DNA from 3 places in the Exiguobacterium sp. s21 genome. Region 1 is predicted to be linked to each of the others. Evidence: riboswitches for the same ligand, from Rfam matches in the RefSeq annotation. Region 1 holds a riboswitch; each other region holds the start of a gene.
The links. A riboswitch is a leader RNA that binds a small molecule or an ion and turns the genes downstream of it on or off. The one in region 1 is predicted to bind thiamine pyrophosphate.
Positions count from the first base shown of each region.

Region 2: another riboswitch for thiamine pyrophosphate. It lies ahead of KNP06_RS08830 (YkoF family thiamine/hydroxymethylpyrimidine-binding protein); the one in region 1 lies ahead of tenA (thiaminase II).
Region 3: another riboswitch for thiamine pyrophosphate. It lies ahead of thiT (energy-coupled thiamine transporter ThiT); the one in region 1 lies ahead of tenA (thiaminase II).

Region 1 is NZ_JACSLF010000003.1:199,958-205,403, forward strand. Features, by position in the region: gene KNP06_RS15295 (hypothetical protein) at 1-18, opposite strand, end outside; gene KNP06_RS05615 (SDR family oxidoreductase) at 219-851, opposite strand; gene thiE (thiamine phosphate synthase) at 875-1,513, opposite strand; gene thiD (bifunctional hydroxymethylpyrimidine kinase/phosphomethylpyrimidine kinase) at 1,485-2,321, opposite strand; gene thiM (hydroxyethylthiazole kinase) at 2,321-3,109, opposite strand; gene tenA (thiaminase II) at 3,106-3,780, opposite strand; TPP riboswitch at 3,863-3,967, opposite strand; gene pelG (exopolysaccharide Pel transporter PelG) at 4,029-5,446, opposite strand, start outside.
Region 2 is NZ_JACSLF010000006.1:82,947-88,392, forward strand. Features, by position in the region: gene KNP06_RS08810 (DUF1643 domain-containing protein) at 1-13, shown strand, start outside; gene KNP06_RS08815 (energy-coupling factor transporter transmembrane component T family protein) at 29-763, opposite strand; gene KNP06_RS08820 (ABC transporter ATP-binding protein) at 760-2,091, opposite strand; gene KNP06_RS08825 (ECF transporter S component) at 2,084-2,659, opposite strand; gene KNP06_RS08830 (YkoF family thiamine/hydroxymethylpyrimidine-binding protein) at 2,652-3,245, opposite strand; TPP riboswitch at 3,325-3,425, opposite strand; gene KNP06_RS08835 (GTP-binding protein) at 3,488-4,681, opposite strand; gene KNP06_RS08840 (hypothetical protein) at 4,783-5,046, opposite strand; gene KNP06_RS08845 (SMP-30/gluconolactonase/LRE family protein) at 5,059-5,446, opposite strand, start outside.
Region 3 is NZ_JACSLF010000002.1:274,289-279,734, forward strand. Features, by position in the region: gene KNP06_RS03880 (Stp1/IreP family PP2C-type Ser/Thr phosphatase) at 1-201, shown strand, start outside; gene pknB (Stk1 family PASTA domain-containing Ser/Thr kinase) at 207-2,144, shown strand; gene rsgA (ribosome small subunit-dependent GTPase A) at 2,189-3,073, shown strand; gene rpe (ribulose-phosphate 3-epimerase) at 3,075-3,731, shown strand; TPP riboswitch at 3,751-3,851, shown strand; gene thiT (energy-coupled thiamine transporter ThiT) at 3,928-4,500, shown strand; gene KNP06_RS03905 (thiamine diphosphokinase) at 4,500-5,087, shown strand; gene rpmB (50S ribosomal protein L28) at 5,146-5,334, opposite strand.

The DNA.
Region 1 (5,446 bases):
ACCGAACCAATACGTCAAGAGCAAGGTGACTCAATAGAAAAGCCGGAAGCAAGTAAACGGCCATATAGAGAAATAATGCGGTCATGGATAGACCCCTTTCTTCTAACAAATCCATCTCTTACTTTCTCTATCGGTCGAAGCGAATCCTTTGTCGAGTTCACGGACACATCCATACAAAAAGCGAGCGGAACCAAGTCCGCTCGCTGTCGTCATCTCGTTTATAATGTGTCCTCAATCGCCGTGTCACCTTTGACGAGGTCAATCGCTTGATTGTGGGCTGCGTCACGACCAATGAGATGTGCCAAGAAGGCCGCCACGTCTGCACGCGGAATCTCACCAGTCGATACGTCGCCCGTCTTCACTTTGCCGGTACCGGCGTCATCTGTGAGAGCGCCCGGACGGACGATCGTATACGTAAGCCCGCTCTCCTCGAGCAGACGATCCGCATGATGCTTCGCGACATAGTATGGTTTCATCTCTTCCGGCCATGCCGAACGATCTTCCGCCTTCATGGCGCTGACCATGACGAACTGTTTAACATTCCCGTTCTTGGCAGCCTCGATACTTTTCGCCGCGCCGTCCAGGTCGATCAACAACGTCTTGTCGGCTCCAGTGCTACCACCCGAACCGGCCGCGAACACGATCACGTCCATGCCAGACATCGCCTGTTCAAGTGACGACACGTCACCTTCGAGGTCGCCTAGGACGGCCTGATAGCCTTTCGATGTAAAGTCGTCGAGTTGGTCTTGTTTCCGCACCATCGCCGTGACTTGATGCTTCCCTTCCTCGTGCAATCGTTCGACGAGCTGTTTCCCAATCTGTCCATTCGCGCCAATTACAAATACGTTCATCTGTCTTCCTCCTCGATTTGAATTCAGAGACAAGCGAAACGCCGTGTGGCCATGGCCACATCCGGTGCAGAAGCGATGGCTGAGATGACGGCGACGCCGTCCGCCCCGTCTTGCCGAATCATCGGGACATGTTCCGGTAAAATGCCACCAATCCCCACGATTGGCAGCTCTCGATACATGGCTCGAACTTGGCGAATGAGCACCGTCCCATTGACTGCCCCGGCGTCTGCTTTCGAGTTCGTCGGGTAGACCGGACCGATGCCGACGTAATCCGCATAGTCGATCGCCGCAGCCGCTTCTTCGAGCGTATGGACGGAGACACCGAGCCATTTGCCCGGACCGATTCGTTCGCGAACGCGTGCGGCATCGGCGTCGTCTTGCCCGATATGCACGCCATCCGCATTGATGCGCTCTGCCAAGTCGACGTCGTCATTGATGATGAACGCGACGTCATACGAACGACAAAGTGTTTGCAACGCTCTCGCCATCGCTTCTTTTTTATCCCCATACAGTGCCTCTTTACCTTTTTCGCGAAATTGGAAACATGTCACGCCACATCGGAGCGCCGTTTCGACCGTCTGGAGTATGTCTTTCGTGTTCGGTGTCCCGCATACGAAGTAAAGCCGTAACTGTTCAGCGAGTGCCCGCCTTGATGGATTCAATCGTCACGCCCTCCTCTCCATACGCCACATATGCCCAATGGTTCGTCGGTCCGTGTCCGGCGCCGATCTCGAGGCCATGGGTGATGGCGCTTTGAATGAACCGCTTCGCCGTCACCGCCGCCTCCATGATGGAACGACCTTTGGCAAGTTCCGCTGTAAGCGCCGCCGAAAATGTACAACCTGTTCCGTGTGTATCGCTCGTCTGGATGCGCGGGGCCGAGAGGAGGAACACTTCCGACTCCGTCATGATCAAGTCTTCGGCAGTTTCACCTTCGAGATGGCCGCCTTTTAAAATAACCGCGCGCACACCGTACGCTAACATCCGCCGAGCCGCCTCGAGACGATCATTAAACGATCGAATCGTCAAACCGGTCAGCACTTCCGCTTCCGGCACGTTCGGCGTGACGACTGTCGCGAGTGGCAACAAGGAGGTCTTGAGCGCATCGATCGCCGTGTCCTGTAAAAGCGGGGCCCCTCCTTTCGCAATCATGACCGGGTCGACGACGAGTCGGTTGAAGACATGACGTTTCACCCCGGTAGCGACCGCCTCGATGCGCGCCGCATCAAATAACATCCCGGTCTTACATGCTGCGATCGAAAAGTCCGAACCGATTGCATCGAGTTGTTGCGTGATGAGTTTCGGCGACACTGCTTCGACCCCATGCACCCCACGAGTGTTTTGAGCGGTGACGGCCGTCAGAACGCTCGTCCCGAACACGCCGAGCTCTTGAAACGTCTTCAAATCAGCTTGGATTCCCGCTCCCCCGCCAGAGTCCGAACCGGCAATCGTCAATACTTGCGGCCGCATCATGACACCACCTCAATACGGTCGCTCGGCAACTCGACGGCCGTCATCTTGCCGAGTTCATTCAAGAAATGAACGGGGAAGTCGCCCGGTCCGTCCGCCAAAGCGGTAGCCAGTTCGCCGCACCGGGCATATCCGGCGAGCGCTGTCGCCGTGGCCGTCAACGCGTCGGATTCGACCGCAAGGAACGCACCGACGACCGCACTGAGTAAACAACCGGTCCCTGTCGTCCGGGCCATCGCTGCGGTGCCGCCTTTGATTTCAATCGTCGCGTCCCCGTCGCTGACGACATCCGTCTCTCCGGTCACGGCAACGACACAGTTGTAGCGTCGTGCCGCCGCGCGCGCGATGTGATTCAAATCAACCCGCGTTTCCCCAGCGTCCACGCCGCGCGCCGCCGCGTCGAGACCAATCAATGTCGCGATTTCTCCGGCATTGCCTCGGATGACCGTCACGCGGACGTGTTGCAAAATGGATGTAGCGACGTCACGTCGAAACGCGGTCGCCCCGACACCGACCGGATCGAAGACGACCGGCCGGCTCGATTCATTCGCCGCCTGTCCGGCTCGAATCATCGTACGTTCCGTCGTCGCATCGAGTGTGCCGATATTGAGTACGAGCGCATCGCTCGCAGACGCCATGTCCGCGACTTCTTCGACGGCTGACGCCATCACCGGCGCAGCGCCGATGGCGAGCAACCCGTTCGCCGAAAAGTTAGCGACGACGATATTCGTAATGTTATGGATGAGTGGCCGTTCGGCTCTGACTTTGTCCCATAAGTCGCGCTTCATCGTGTCACCCCCGCCGGTAAATCCCACGATTCGAGCGTCCACGCCATTTCCCAAAACGCATGTTCATAATAACAACTCTTCAAGAACAGCTGTTGATACCGGACCCGTTCTTCCGCTGTCGCTTGTCCGGCGAGCACGTCGAGCCGTTCAAGCTGTTCCTCGACGAGATCGCGGAACCATTCCGAACCGTACGTCGCAATCCACGTCGCATAGATCGGATGATCGGGTGTGGCATCTTTCATTCGTTCCCCAATCTCATAATAGACCCAGTAGCACGGCAAAATCGACGCGAGCACGTCGCCGAGCGTCGGACCGGCCTGTTGCATATGGAGCGCATAGGCGTAAGCCGTTGGAGCGGGCTCAAACGTTGCCCACTCTGCCTCCGTCACGTCGAGCAAGGTGAAAAACTCACGGTGCAACGCATGCTCCGCTTCAATCGTATGAAGCGCATGCGTCAAAAAGCGGCTCGCTACTTCCATGTTCGGGGCGAGGGTCGCGCCTTTCGCCTGCACTTTGGAGAACTGGTTCAAATAATATGAGTCTTGCATGACGTAATGCCGAAATTTCGCCTCGTCGAGTTCACCCGTTCCGAGCTCGCGGACGAACGGATGGTCAAAGCTGGCTTGAAACAAGGCATCGGCCTCTTGTCGAAGATGTGCGGTGAATGTCATTCTTGTCTCCTCCTTTGTGATAAAAAAAGACGCCGCCTCCCATAACGGAAGCGGCGTCGGATTTACACAAAGTGTACGAGAACAATCGGTTCGCCCACTTCCCTACGCTAGCGTGAACTAGATCAGGTTCAAAGGGTCTGGACCTCGTCCATCTCAGCCGCGTCACGCGACTCCCCTAGTGGTAAACATTATGAAATTCGGTCGTCTACGACCACATCATATCAGTCTTTATCTTTGTTGAAAACCCTTTATCGCGAGAAGTGACGGTTCAACAACGTCCCCATTTGGGAGAACCGTTCGGTACCGAGCTTGCGTCGATTCGAGGCCGCGAACACGTAATAATCGACTTTGCCCATGTAATAGATCAAACGCAGGCCGGCCAAGAAGAACGTGATTGTCGTGCTGACGGCAAAGCCGACGCCGTACCAATCGATGCCGCGCGGCAAGAGCAAGAGCGTGAACAACGCATTCAACGTGAAGAACGAGATGTTGACGAATAATGCCCCGCGTCGATCCTCGAAATAGAGCAACAACAACGTCAAGATGAGAATCATCGCGTTCGCGAACGCCGCGAGCGTCGTCATCCGAAAGATTTGACCGATCTCATCCGGGACGCCGATCCAACTGACGAACACGCCTGCTATGAGGATGGCGAACAACGTCACGACGCCTTGGCTCCGCGCGAGTCGAATCAACTCATTTTTCAGCACCGACGTCATCGTCTGTTTCGCTTTCTCGATTTGATGGAGCGCCCCGCCGTAGTTAATCAATCCATAAAACGTGCGATAGCGCTCATAAAACCGAGTCTCGACGGCGACGACGAACAGGAGTTGCGTCGGGATGATCGTCAAGTACGACCAAAAGATGGCCGTGTCATAATACGGGTTGAACAAGAACGAGTCCGCGATGATGACGCGTCCTTCACCGAACCAGATGATGAAATTCGTGACCCAAATCCCGAGCACGTACAACACGCCGATGGCGAACAAGTCTGGATAGCGGTCGAAGTACTTGAAGTACGAGAACTCTTTCACCGCGTAACGGAGCGGGAACGTCCGGAGCATCGCGAAGAACAACCCGAACAACGTCACAATCATCCCGACCGTGAAACCGAGCAACAGCTCGAGACTCGACGGATTGACCATGAGACGGCTAATCGCATAGACGCTCCCGACCGAGATGAGTCCGCCGAGCAAGAAGCTATAGGCCACCGCTTGATAATACTTGGCGGCACTCAAGAACAAGAACATGACCCAGATGACATTGATCGTCATGAATAAAACGAACAACGTCAGTTTGTACAGAAAATCGAGCGGCGACAATAGCCAAAAGATACTATACAGAATCGTCGCGGCGAGGATCGTCACTTTGAGCATCCCGGTGAAGACCGGGAAAATCTCATGCGCTTTCTTCTCGTAAAACAAGTCCGCCACATATCGGGTGACGACGAGCTGTTGGAAGCTGAACAAGATTTGCGAGAAGATGAACGCGTACGAGACCGAGATCATGAAAAGCGTCCGTTCGGCGAGCGATAACGTCGGCATTTGGAACGCCAACAATTGAATCGTCCCGACGACCAAGATGACGATCAACCACGGTCCGGATGTGACGAGGCCCGAGAACGTGTACGCCTTCAACCTGGACGAATAGTAGTCTTCTTGGAACA
Region 2 (5,446 bases), on a different contig from region 1:
CGACTCCGAGTGAGTCGTCTTGTTTCGTTTATATGCCAATCCATACGCTCACTCCAAACAATAGGAGCAAAAGCGACGCCAACAGAAAGTCGTTCCTGGTGACGGGCACAACCTCGTACGTCGCTCGAGGTTCCCCCGTAAACCCACGTGCTTCCATCGAGAACGCGATTCGTTCCGCTTGGCGGATCGATCCAGCAAGAAGCGGAACGATTAATTTGGGGACGTGGCGGATGTGATCGAGTCTCGTCTCCAAACGCACGCCTCGTAACGCATGCGTTTCATACAGCTGCATCAGTTCTTTTTTTAGAATCGGAAAGAAACGAAAACCGACGAAGACACTATATGCGATTTTTGGTGACAGCTTTCCTTGTTGCATCAAACTGTAGACGAACCGTTTCGGGTCCGTCGTCAGCGTGAACAGAAGCGACAAGGCTGTAAATGCCAACACACGTAAGGAGAGCGTCGCTGCTAGCATCACATTCTCATCGGTCACATCATTGCCAAACAGCTTGAACACGACATCTCCGCTTGATTGCTTTCCAAAGACGAGCGTCGTCCACAATGTCCCGAGCGCGGTGAATAAGAATGGGATCATGAACACCCCCCATCTTCTCCAGCTCACAGCAGAGAATAGCGTTTGAAGTGTAACTGTTCCGAGAAAAACAGCAAGCGGTGTCCAAGGGTTATACATGAAGGCGAGACCGAACATGAGACATGCCACGGTCAGAAATTTAATCGTCGGGTTCATCTCATGAAATGTCATCGCGATTCCACCATCAATAAGCCGTGGGTGCGTAGTAATTCTTTTTCATCCCAGAGTGAAGCGTCATATGGCCCACTCAAGTCGCCGTCACACATCAAATAATATGTGTTCGCAATCCGCGCGAAGCTGAGGTCGTGCGTCACAAACAAAATCGTCTGGCCGGATCGTGTTCGTTCGACCATTAAGTCATAGAGCGCACGAAGCGATACCTCGTCTTGTCCGGCAGTCGGTTCATCAAACGCAATCAGTTGTTTATTAGACAGCATCATCACTCCGATGGCGAGCCTTCGTTTTTGACCGTGACTAAGGGAGAGTGGATGGTGGTCACGCACTGATTCGAGCCCGAGCCGCGTTAAGACGTCCTCAATCGGGCGATTATGGCCATATGCGAGTTCTCGGGTCACATCATTCGTAACGAATAGATGCGCCGGTGATTGCGGGACGAGGCCGACTTCACGATGTTTCCGGGCTAGGCTTCGCAGCCATGTCGACTTTCCGCTACCATTTCGACCGAGCACCGCAATGAGATCACCCTCAGCGACCTTTAACTCGCTCGCTGCTAATTGAAATGTTTTTCGTTTTAATTCCGGTATGTGAAATAACATTTCCTTTCCTCGTTCAACTTTAATTGGAGAGAACGCATAATCTGGTCGGACGATGAACGGTCCATCATAGTCGATGCGCCCACTCACGAGCTTTATTTGTCGGTTAAAAAAATCACCCCATATGTATGGCCGATGCTCGATGACGACAACGTTTACGGTCTGTGCGACGCCGTCGAGCCAACGAACGAAATGATGGGCGGTCTCAGGATCGAGGTGAGCGAGCGGCTCATCGAGGAGGAGCCACTCGGGACGGCCAATCAAGGCACAAGCGACGGCAATTTGCTGCTTCTCACCCCCCGATAGGTCATGAATGGTACGGTGACGATAATCGGTCAAATGCAACGCCTCTAACATTGTGGTGACACGGGCCATCATCTCGTCTCTCGCGACGGCAAAGTTTTCGAGCGTGAAAATCAATTCTTCTTCGACCGTCTGCATGACGAACTGACTGTCCGGGTCCTGAAAGACCGTTCCGACGCGCCGGTTCACTTCGCCAGCTTCATACGTATCATAAGAGCGATCGAACAAGTGCAATCTGCCCGTCACGATGCCATCACAATTGTCCGGATAGAGACGATTCATCAAAGCGAGCAATGTTGATTTTCCCGAACCACTTGCCCCTGTAATGACCGTTCTCCCTTTTGTTAGACGTAGTGTGATATCCGTCAAGACATCGCATTTCTTGTTCGGATAACGAAATGTCAGATGTTCTGCCTCAATCATGCATACGGTCCTGTCGCGCGAGAGCATACCCATCAAGCGCGCCCGTCCGAAGCAACAAGTCGCTCAAAATCTTACCGCCCAGACCAGCAATCAACATCCCGCTCGTTGCGCGTAGTGCGAACATCGTAGCTACATATGTCGGACTGAGGGCATTGAGCCCTCCCATGACGTACGTATATGCGAAACTTGTCACAGCAGCACTGAATCCGGCGAGCATGAGCACCCAAAGATCATAGCGTTTATAACCCGTCAAAGCGAACGCCGCTTCGGCGCCGATCCCTTGAACGATCCCGACTAAAATGATGCGCGGTCCGATGGCGTTGCCAATCATCATCTCAATCGTCGCCGCAAGCACTTCGGACAAGAATGCAGCCCCAGGCTTGCGAATGATATAAGCTGCGATAATCGAGACGATGAACCATATCCCAAAAATCCATTCGTAGGCGATTGGTCCAATCAGACCGGCCCACAAGTTCCCAGCATGGACGAACGCCAAATAGACCACCGCGAACACGACCGATAAAATCGACAACAAGACGATCTCTTTTAACTTCCACGATTTAAGCATCCATACGTCCCTCATGTGACGGACTGTTCACGCTGAACGTCACCGTCATGACGACGTGGCTTGTCTTCTGTCGGACGCGTTCAAACGTCGCCTCATAGAAAGCGAACACCGGCTCGATGTCCCCATGTATACCTGAGGCGTAATGCATCGAGTCATTGAAGACACTTCGCTCTTTCGCAAAAGCGATTTCTTCGTAGATGATGTCCATATAGTCGTCATCACCGAGCGGATAGAGCGCGAACTGTGAGGAGATATATTGCGGACCGACGGGACCATTAAGCGGTTCGCTCGACACAACGAGCACTTCATCTCCGGCCGTATCCCCTGGACACCCGACCGAGAACGTCCCGCTCATCGACACATGTTCCCCTGTCTTTGTCGCGTGTGACAGCACGGCCTTAGCCACATCGAATACATGCTCACTTCGTCCACGGATGACCGTCGACACGTCATCGGTATGTCGCCAGACGTTTTGTAAATCCGTCTCCTTCAACGCCCCTTTGATGATGCTCACGAAATCAGTCGTCATCGGGCTCAGTGTAAAGCGGAACCCGACGATCGGGCTCGTTCCACATTGTTTGTTCATGTTCTATTCCCCCTTATTATGTGTACACAAAAAAGCCGCATCCATGAGAATGCGGCCACTCGTCCAATTTTAATCCATTAGAAAAAGTGCCACACTTCCTCACGCCGGTATTACCCGGATCGAGTCATAAGGGATTGGAGCCATGCTCACATCTCAGCCGAAGCACCCCTAGTGTAGTCCAATGTATGCGGTTGTTCATGCAAGAATCAGTATAGACGACCGCTTTCATTTTGTAAACGGTCTTATGAGAACGTGACGACCTCGTTCCCCGGAAGTGTGTCCCGGAGCGTCGACCAATCCAGCGCCATCTCCTCATCTGTCAGCAGACAGTGATCGAGCTCTTGTTCGATGATGGCTCGATCCATCCGCTGCCCGATCAAGACGAGCTCCGTCTGTCGGTCCCCGTACGGTTCGACATAGTCGGCGGCGAGTTCCGGTTCGGCCGCGAACATGTGACGACGCTCATCTTCCGGAAGCGTCGCGAGCCAGCGCCCGGCATGTTCGAGCGTCGAGGCGTAGCCCGCTTGTGAAAACAGACAGGCGAGGTCGTTCCGGGAAGCAATCCATAAGAACCCTTTCGCGCGGACGATTTCTTCCGGAAACGCCTCGATCCAGGCATGGAGACGCTCCGGGTGGAACGGCCGACGCCGACGATAGACGAATGAACTGATGCCGTATTCTTCCGTCTCCGGCGTGTGCACATCTGTCTCAAGTTCTTGAATCCACCCGGCCGCATGCATCGCCTGTTCGAAATCGAACAAATTGACATCCAACAGCTCGGTCAATTCCACGTTCGCATGGACAGACGTCAACAGCTTCGCGGTCGGGTTGAGCGCCTTCAACAGTCCGGTCATCTCGCCGAGTTCGGTCTCGTTCACGCGATCCGCCTTGTTCAAGACGATGATATCGGCGAATTCGACTTGTTCGACGAGCAGGTCGACGACTTCGCGGACGTCTGTCGCCTCAATCGCCTGCTTGCGTTCATGGAGCGACTCGCCTGAGTTGAAATCTTTTAAGAACCGAAACGCATCGACGACGCTCACCATCGCATCGATATAGACTCGGCTCGTCAAATCGATGCCGAGGGCGTCATCGGCATATGTAAACGTTTGGGCGACCGGGATCGGCTCTGAGATACCGGACGACTCGATGATGATTCCGTCGAGGTCCCGGTCGTTCGCAAGCTCTGCTACCGCCTCGAGCAGGTCCTCACGGAGCGTGCAACAGATGCAGCCGTTCGATAGTTCGACCAACTTTTCGTCCGTCCTTGAAAAACCGCCCTGTTCAATCAATCGCTCATCGATATTCAACTCGCTCATGTCATTGACGATGACGGCGTATTTCTTGCCCGTCCGATTGTTCAATATGTGGTTTAATAGTGTCGTCTTACCGCTTCCTAAATAACCGGACAGCACGGTGATCGGGATTCGTCTCATTCTACCCACACCTAAATCGTAATGATTACTTTTTAGATGATGACGGGTCGGTGACGTCTGTCAAGAAAAAAACACGCCCGTTTCCGGACGTGTTCTCCTGCCTATTCTTCTAACGCCTTGCGTTCGGCCTCTGAGCGTGGATAGGCGTTCGCCTGCCACTCGGCTCGATAAATCGAGTCGAGCTGGGTCAGACCGACCTCATCCGCGTCCTTATCGGCATCCACACTCGGCGTCTCATCCCACCGCGGATTCAAATACGTATGATCGTCTTCCCGGTTCGCTTCCAACAGCTTTTGAATCCCGACCCGGGCGACCGCCGCGAGCGCCAAACCGATTCCCGCACGAACGAGCAATCGTTTTACCATCTTCGTACCTCCTTATCGACCAAACCGATAGAGCGGCATCCCTTTCACATCTGTATCAATTTTAAAGACCGAACCTGCGTCCGGATGGGCCTCGAGCGCCGCGTCATCCATTCCTTCGCGCGCCGTCGTGATGGCAAGTTGTTTCAAGTCATCACCGACGAAACAGCATGACGTGACGTTCGGGGCCGGCACGAGCACCTCGAGCACTTTTTCACCCGTCTTCGGGTTCCAGCGCGAGACGCATCCGCCCGCGAAGTGGGCAATCCATAAAAAGCCGTCTTCATCGGATGTCATACCGTCCGGGAATCCTTCCTCATCTTTGAAATCGATGACGACTTCCCCATCCCCGAGTGTTCCTGTTTTCAAGTCGTACGGGTATTTGCGGACCGTCTCGGTCGGT
Region 3 (5,446 bases), on a different contig from region 1:
GAACCCGAGTTTGACACGATTTTAATCTGTACGGATGGCTTGACGACGCATTTGACCGATGACGAGATCAAGCAAGTCTTGGAACGCCCCGTCTCGGCGGACGTCAAGGCGGATCAATTGATCGATCGAGCCAACCGTTTGGGTGGGAGTGACAACATCACTGTTGCCCTCGTCCAGTTCACAGATAGAAAGAGAGGATGAATCCGATGCGAAGTGGAGAACGAATCAACGATCGTTATCGGATCGAACAGCAAATCGGCAGCGGCGGCATGGCAAATGTCTACCGGGCTCACGATGAGATTTTAAACCGAACCGTCGCCATCAAGGTGTTGCGATCTGAATTCTCGCATAATGAACAATTTATACGCCGGTTTGAACGAGAAGCCCATGCGGCGACGAGTCTGAACCATCCGAATATCGTCGCCATTTACGACGTCGGAGACGAACGCGACATCTATTACATCGTCATGGAACATGTCGACGGGATGACGCTGAAACAATATTTGCAAGAAGAGTACATATCTGTCGACGAGGCGCTTCGCATCATGGGACAGATTTGTGATGCGATCGACCATGCCCATGCGAATCGAATCATTCATCGGGACATCAAACCGCAAAACATGATGATCGATCAGAGCGGCAACGTCAAAGTGACGGACTTTGGGATTGCGGTGGCCATGTCGAACGCGACGCTGACCCATACGATGTCGGTCCTCGGGTCGGTCCACTACTTTTCCCCGGAGCAAGCGCGCGGAAAGTTCGCCGATGAGAAGTCAGATATTTATTCGCTCGGCGCCGTGCTCTATGAACTCGTGACCGGCCGGGTGCCGTTCATCGGCGAGACGCCGGTCGCCGTCGCGCTGCAGCATCTGCAAGACGACCCAATTCGACCGATGGATTTGAACCCGAACATCCCGCAAGCGCTCGAGAACTGTATTATGCAGGCGCTCGCGAAGTCACCGGGCGCACGTCATGCCTCGGTCGCCGCGTTCAAAAAAGATTGCATGACGTCACTTGATTCAGAACGTGCGAATGAACCGAAGCGGTCGAACGCTGAGCAAGATGCGTTTGATCAGACGCTCGTCATGGCGCCAGTCGTACCGGATGAGCCAAACGTCAAAGAGGCGCCCGAGCAACCGGTCGCAGTAAGTGAACCTGTGAAAGACAAACCGAAACGGAAGAAGAAGTGGTGGCTTTGGCTCTTGCTTGCGCTCCTGTTGATTGGTGGCGGGATCGGGGCTTACGTCATTGCTGACGAGATGTCCCGTGCCGTCGTCCCGGACGTCGTCGGCATGACGAGCGACGAGGCGACGACCGAGCTCGAAACGGCCGGTTTTGTCGTCGAGGCAACTGAACGGGCAAGTGACAACATTGCCGCTGGCGACGTCATCTCGCAGACACCGCAAGCCGGACGGAAGCCGAAACGTGGGACGACCGTGACAATCGTCGTCTCGGCCGGAAAAGAGACGGTCGAGATGCCGGATGTTGAAGGACTGTCCCAGTCGTCGGCCGAACGGACGCTCAAAGATCTTGAGTTCACGGATATCGAGATTCAGTCGGAGGCATCCGAGACGGTCGATAGCGGGGATGTCATCTCCCAATCGATCGCCCCAGGCAACGAGGTCGTCCCATCTGAAGAGACGGTGACGCTTGTCGTCTCGACCGGCAGTAATAAAATCGAACTCGCCAACTTGGCGGGCTATACGTTCGAGGAAGCGACGACGTATGCCGAACAGAATAGCTTGAAAATCGTCAAACGTGATGAGTATTCAACGAGTGTTCCTGCAAATCAAATCATCCGCCAACTCCCGACGGCAGGAACGGCAGTCGACCCGGGGACGGAACTGACCGTCATCGTGTCACAAGGGGTCGAACCGACCGACGTCTCAATCGAACGGGAAGTCAACGTCGAAATCGAGCCGCCGCCCGAAGGGGAAGAGGCTGAAGCGCTCGAAGTCGTCATTCGGACGGTCGATGCCCGTGGCGAAGTCGAGGTGTTGCGTGATAAGATAACGGAGACGACGACTTACTCGTATACGCTCGTCATCGCACCGGACGAAGTCGGAACCGCGACGATTGAAGTCGATGGCGAAGTTGTTCGCACGGATACGGTGACTTACGCACAAGCAAAAGAATCACAATGAAGAGGTGGCGTGCGCGTCGCCTCTTTTTCTAAGGAGGTAATGGAATGAAAGGTACGATTATTCGATTACAAGGCGGGTTTTATGACGTCATGACGGAAGAGAAACAAGAGATCCGTTGTCGCGCCCGCGGCAATTTCCGAAACCGGAACATCTCACCTGTCGTCGGCGACGATGTCGACATCCAAGACCAAGGGGATGGTACCGGTTATATATTGGCTGTTGACGAGCGGTCGAACCATCTCGTCCGTCCGCCAATCGCCAATATCGATCAAGCGTTCTTGTTATTCTCGGTAAAAGAGCCGGCGTTCTCGTTCCATCTGCTCGACCGTTTCCTCGTCTTGATTGAATCGAAGCAAGTCCATCCGATTATCGTTTTGACGAAAATGGACTTGTTGACGGAGTCGGAACGGGAGAAGATTCATGAAGCAGCGGCCTTATACCGTTCGATCGGCTATGAGGTCATCGAGACGTCGACCGAGGACGGATCGGGAATCGAACAAATTCGTGGGTCGTTTAAGGAGAAGACGAGCGTATTCGCCGGACAGACCGGGGTCGGCAAGAGCTCGCTCTTGAACGCGGTCGCACCTGAGCTTGAACTTGCGACCGGGAAAATCTCGAAATCACTCGGGCGCGGTAAGCATACGACGCGTCACGTCACGCTGATCACGCTTGCCGACGGGCTCGTGGCCGATACGCCTGGTTTCTCGAGCCTCGAGTTCCCAGAAGAACTCGAAGTCGAAGAGATGCGCTGGTGTTTCCCTGAGTTCGTCGAGCGGCACGATGACTGTAAATTCCGCGGTTGTGCCCATTTGAACGAACCAGGTTGTGCCGTCAAAGCGGCCGTCGAAGCTGGAGAAATCGCTTCCACCCGCTATGAGAATTATGTTACGTTTATGGCAGAGTTAAACGATAGACAACGGAGGTACTGACATGATTAAAATTGCACCATCGATTTTAGCGGCGGACTTCGCCAATTTAGAGGCAGAAGTGAGGGCGGTCCAAGAGGCTGGAGCGGATTACATCCATTTTGACGTCATGGACGGTCAATTCGTCCCGAACATCTCAATCGGCCTACCGGTGTTAGCGAGCTTACGGAAGAAGTCGGACATGGTGTTAGACGTCCATTTGATGATCGACCAGCCCGAACGGTTCGTCGAAGATTTTATCAAGGCCGGGGCAGACATCGTCACCGTCCACGTTGAAGCGACGAATCATTTGCATCGCGTGTTGCAACAAATCAAAGCGGCTGGCGCCAAGTGTGGTGTCGTCTTGAATCCTCATACGCCGCTGTCGTCGATTGAACATGTGCTCGGTGACGTCGACATGGTGCTCCTTATGACGGTGAACCCTGGCTTTGGGGGCCAGGCATTCATCGAATCGGTCGTCCCGAAAATTGCAGCGCTGAGCGAGATGCGCCAAGCGCGTCGTCTCGACTTTGAAATCGAGATCGACGGCGGTGTCAACGCAGAGACGGCGAAATTATGCATCGACGCTGGAGCTGATGTGCTCGTGGCTGGCTCAGCCATCTATAACGAGCCGAGCTATAAAGACGCAATCGATAGCATTCGTCACGCATCTCGTGTATAATCGTCAATAGAACAACAAATATTGTCGCAAGGGGTGTCACATTCTGTGGCTGAGAGGCATTTGCTAACCCTTTGAACCTGTTCCGTTCACACGGACGTAGGGATGTGGCGAAAATGCACGTTGCTACTCGATAGCAGCATGGCGTTTACGTCATGCTGCTTTTTGTCGTTCGCTCATATAATTAGGAGGGAATAAGATGAAACAACGTTTAAAACTACAGGCGCTCATTGAAATCTCATTGTTCGCCGCACTCGGCTTGATCTTTGATTTGCTCATCCCGTTCCGGATGCCGCAGGGTGGATCGATCAGCCTGGCGATGTTGCCAATCTTCGTGATGGCGTACCGCCATGGATTAAAAGGAGGACTGGCGACAGGAGCGCTCGTCGGAACGTTGCAACTGCTGTTCGGGGCTTACATCTTCACGCCGGTCCAGTTCCTGCTCGACTACACATTCGCTTATGGTGTCGTCGGTATGGCCGGACTGTTCGCCGGACAAGTGAAACGAGCCGCCAAGGACGAGGCGAAAAAGACGCTCGTCGTCTACTTGGTGCTCGGGGCGCTCCTCGGTTCTTTGCTTCGCTACGGCGCCCACGTTTTATCAGGGATCGTTTTCTTCGCCGAGTATGCGGAAGGGCCGGTCGTCGCCTATTCGTTTGCTTATAACATGACGTATATGTTGCCGTCCTTCCTCGTGTCGGCCGTCGTCCTCGTTCTCTTGTTCGTCTCGGCACCACGTTTCGCCACGCTCGCGACCCGGGACGTCCGCTAATGCGGGTGCTGATCGTGGCGGCCAGCCCGGAACCAATCTCGGGACTCCCTCGTGACGTCGATTACATCATCGGCGTCGACGGGGGGTACGAGACACTGTTGAACCACGGGCTGAACCCGGATCTCGTCGTCGGCGATTTCGACTCTTTCACGGGCGAAGTGCCGATCGACGCCGTCCGTTACCCATCTGAAAAAGATGTGACCGACCTTGAGATCGCGCTCGAGGCGGCCCGTGGACACGGGGCGACGGAGATGCTCGTGTACGGCGCTCTCGGTGGACGCCTCGACATGACGCTCGGTAATATTGGGCTGCTCGAGGCGTATCCAGAGATGTGTTTGTTCACGGCCGGGCAAACCGTTCGTCTTGTCGGAACCGGGCGTCACGAGCTCCCGCGTCAAGACGATCACTATTTGTCGCTCGTCCCGTGGAAACGGGCGAACGTGTCAATCCGTGGCGTCAAATATCCGCTCGACCACCACGATGTCGTCAGCCATGAGGCGCTCACAATCTCGAACGAGTGGGCCGGCGAATCAGCGGATTTGATTGTGCATGAAGGCACGGTGCTCGTGCTGTATATCAAAAAATGAACACAAAAAAATCCCATCGGCGAATGCCGCTGGGATTTATTTCGTTCGTGTATAAAAATTATACGCGTTCAACGAGACCTGATTTAAGAGCGCGAGCTGAAACCCAAACTCGTTTAGGTTTACCGTCAACGAGAATACGAACTTTTTGTACGTTTACACCCCAAGTGCGTTTTGTCTTGTTGAGTGCGTGCGAACGGTTGTTACCTGATTTAGGTGATTTACCTGTTACGTAGCATTTACGTGCCATGCGTTTCCCCTCCTTTTTTATGTGGGTTCGTCCTAATAGACACTCGTTTATATTAGCACGGGTTTTTTCACGATGCAACTAGAAAATCATAGGATGACAAGAAAAAAACTTG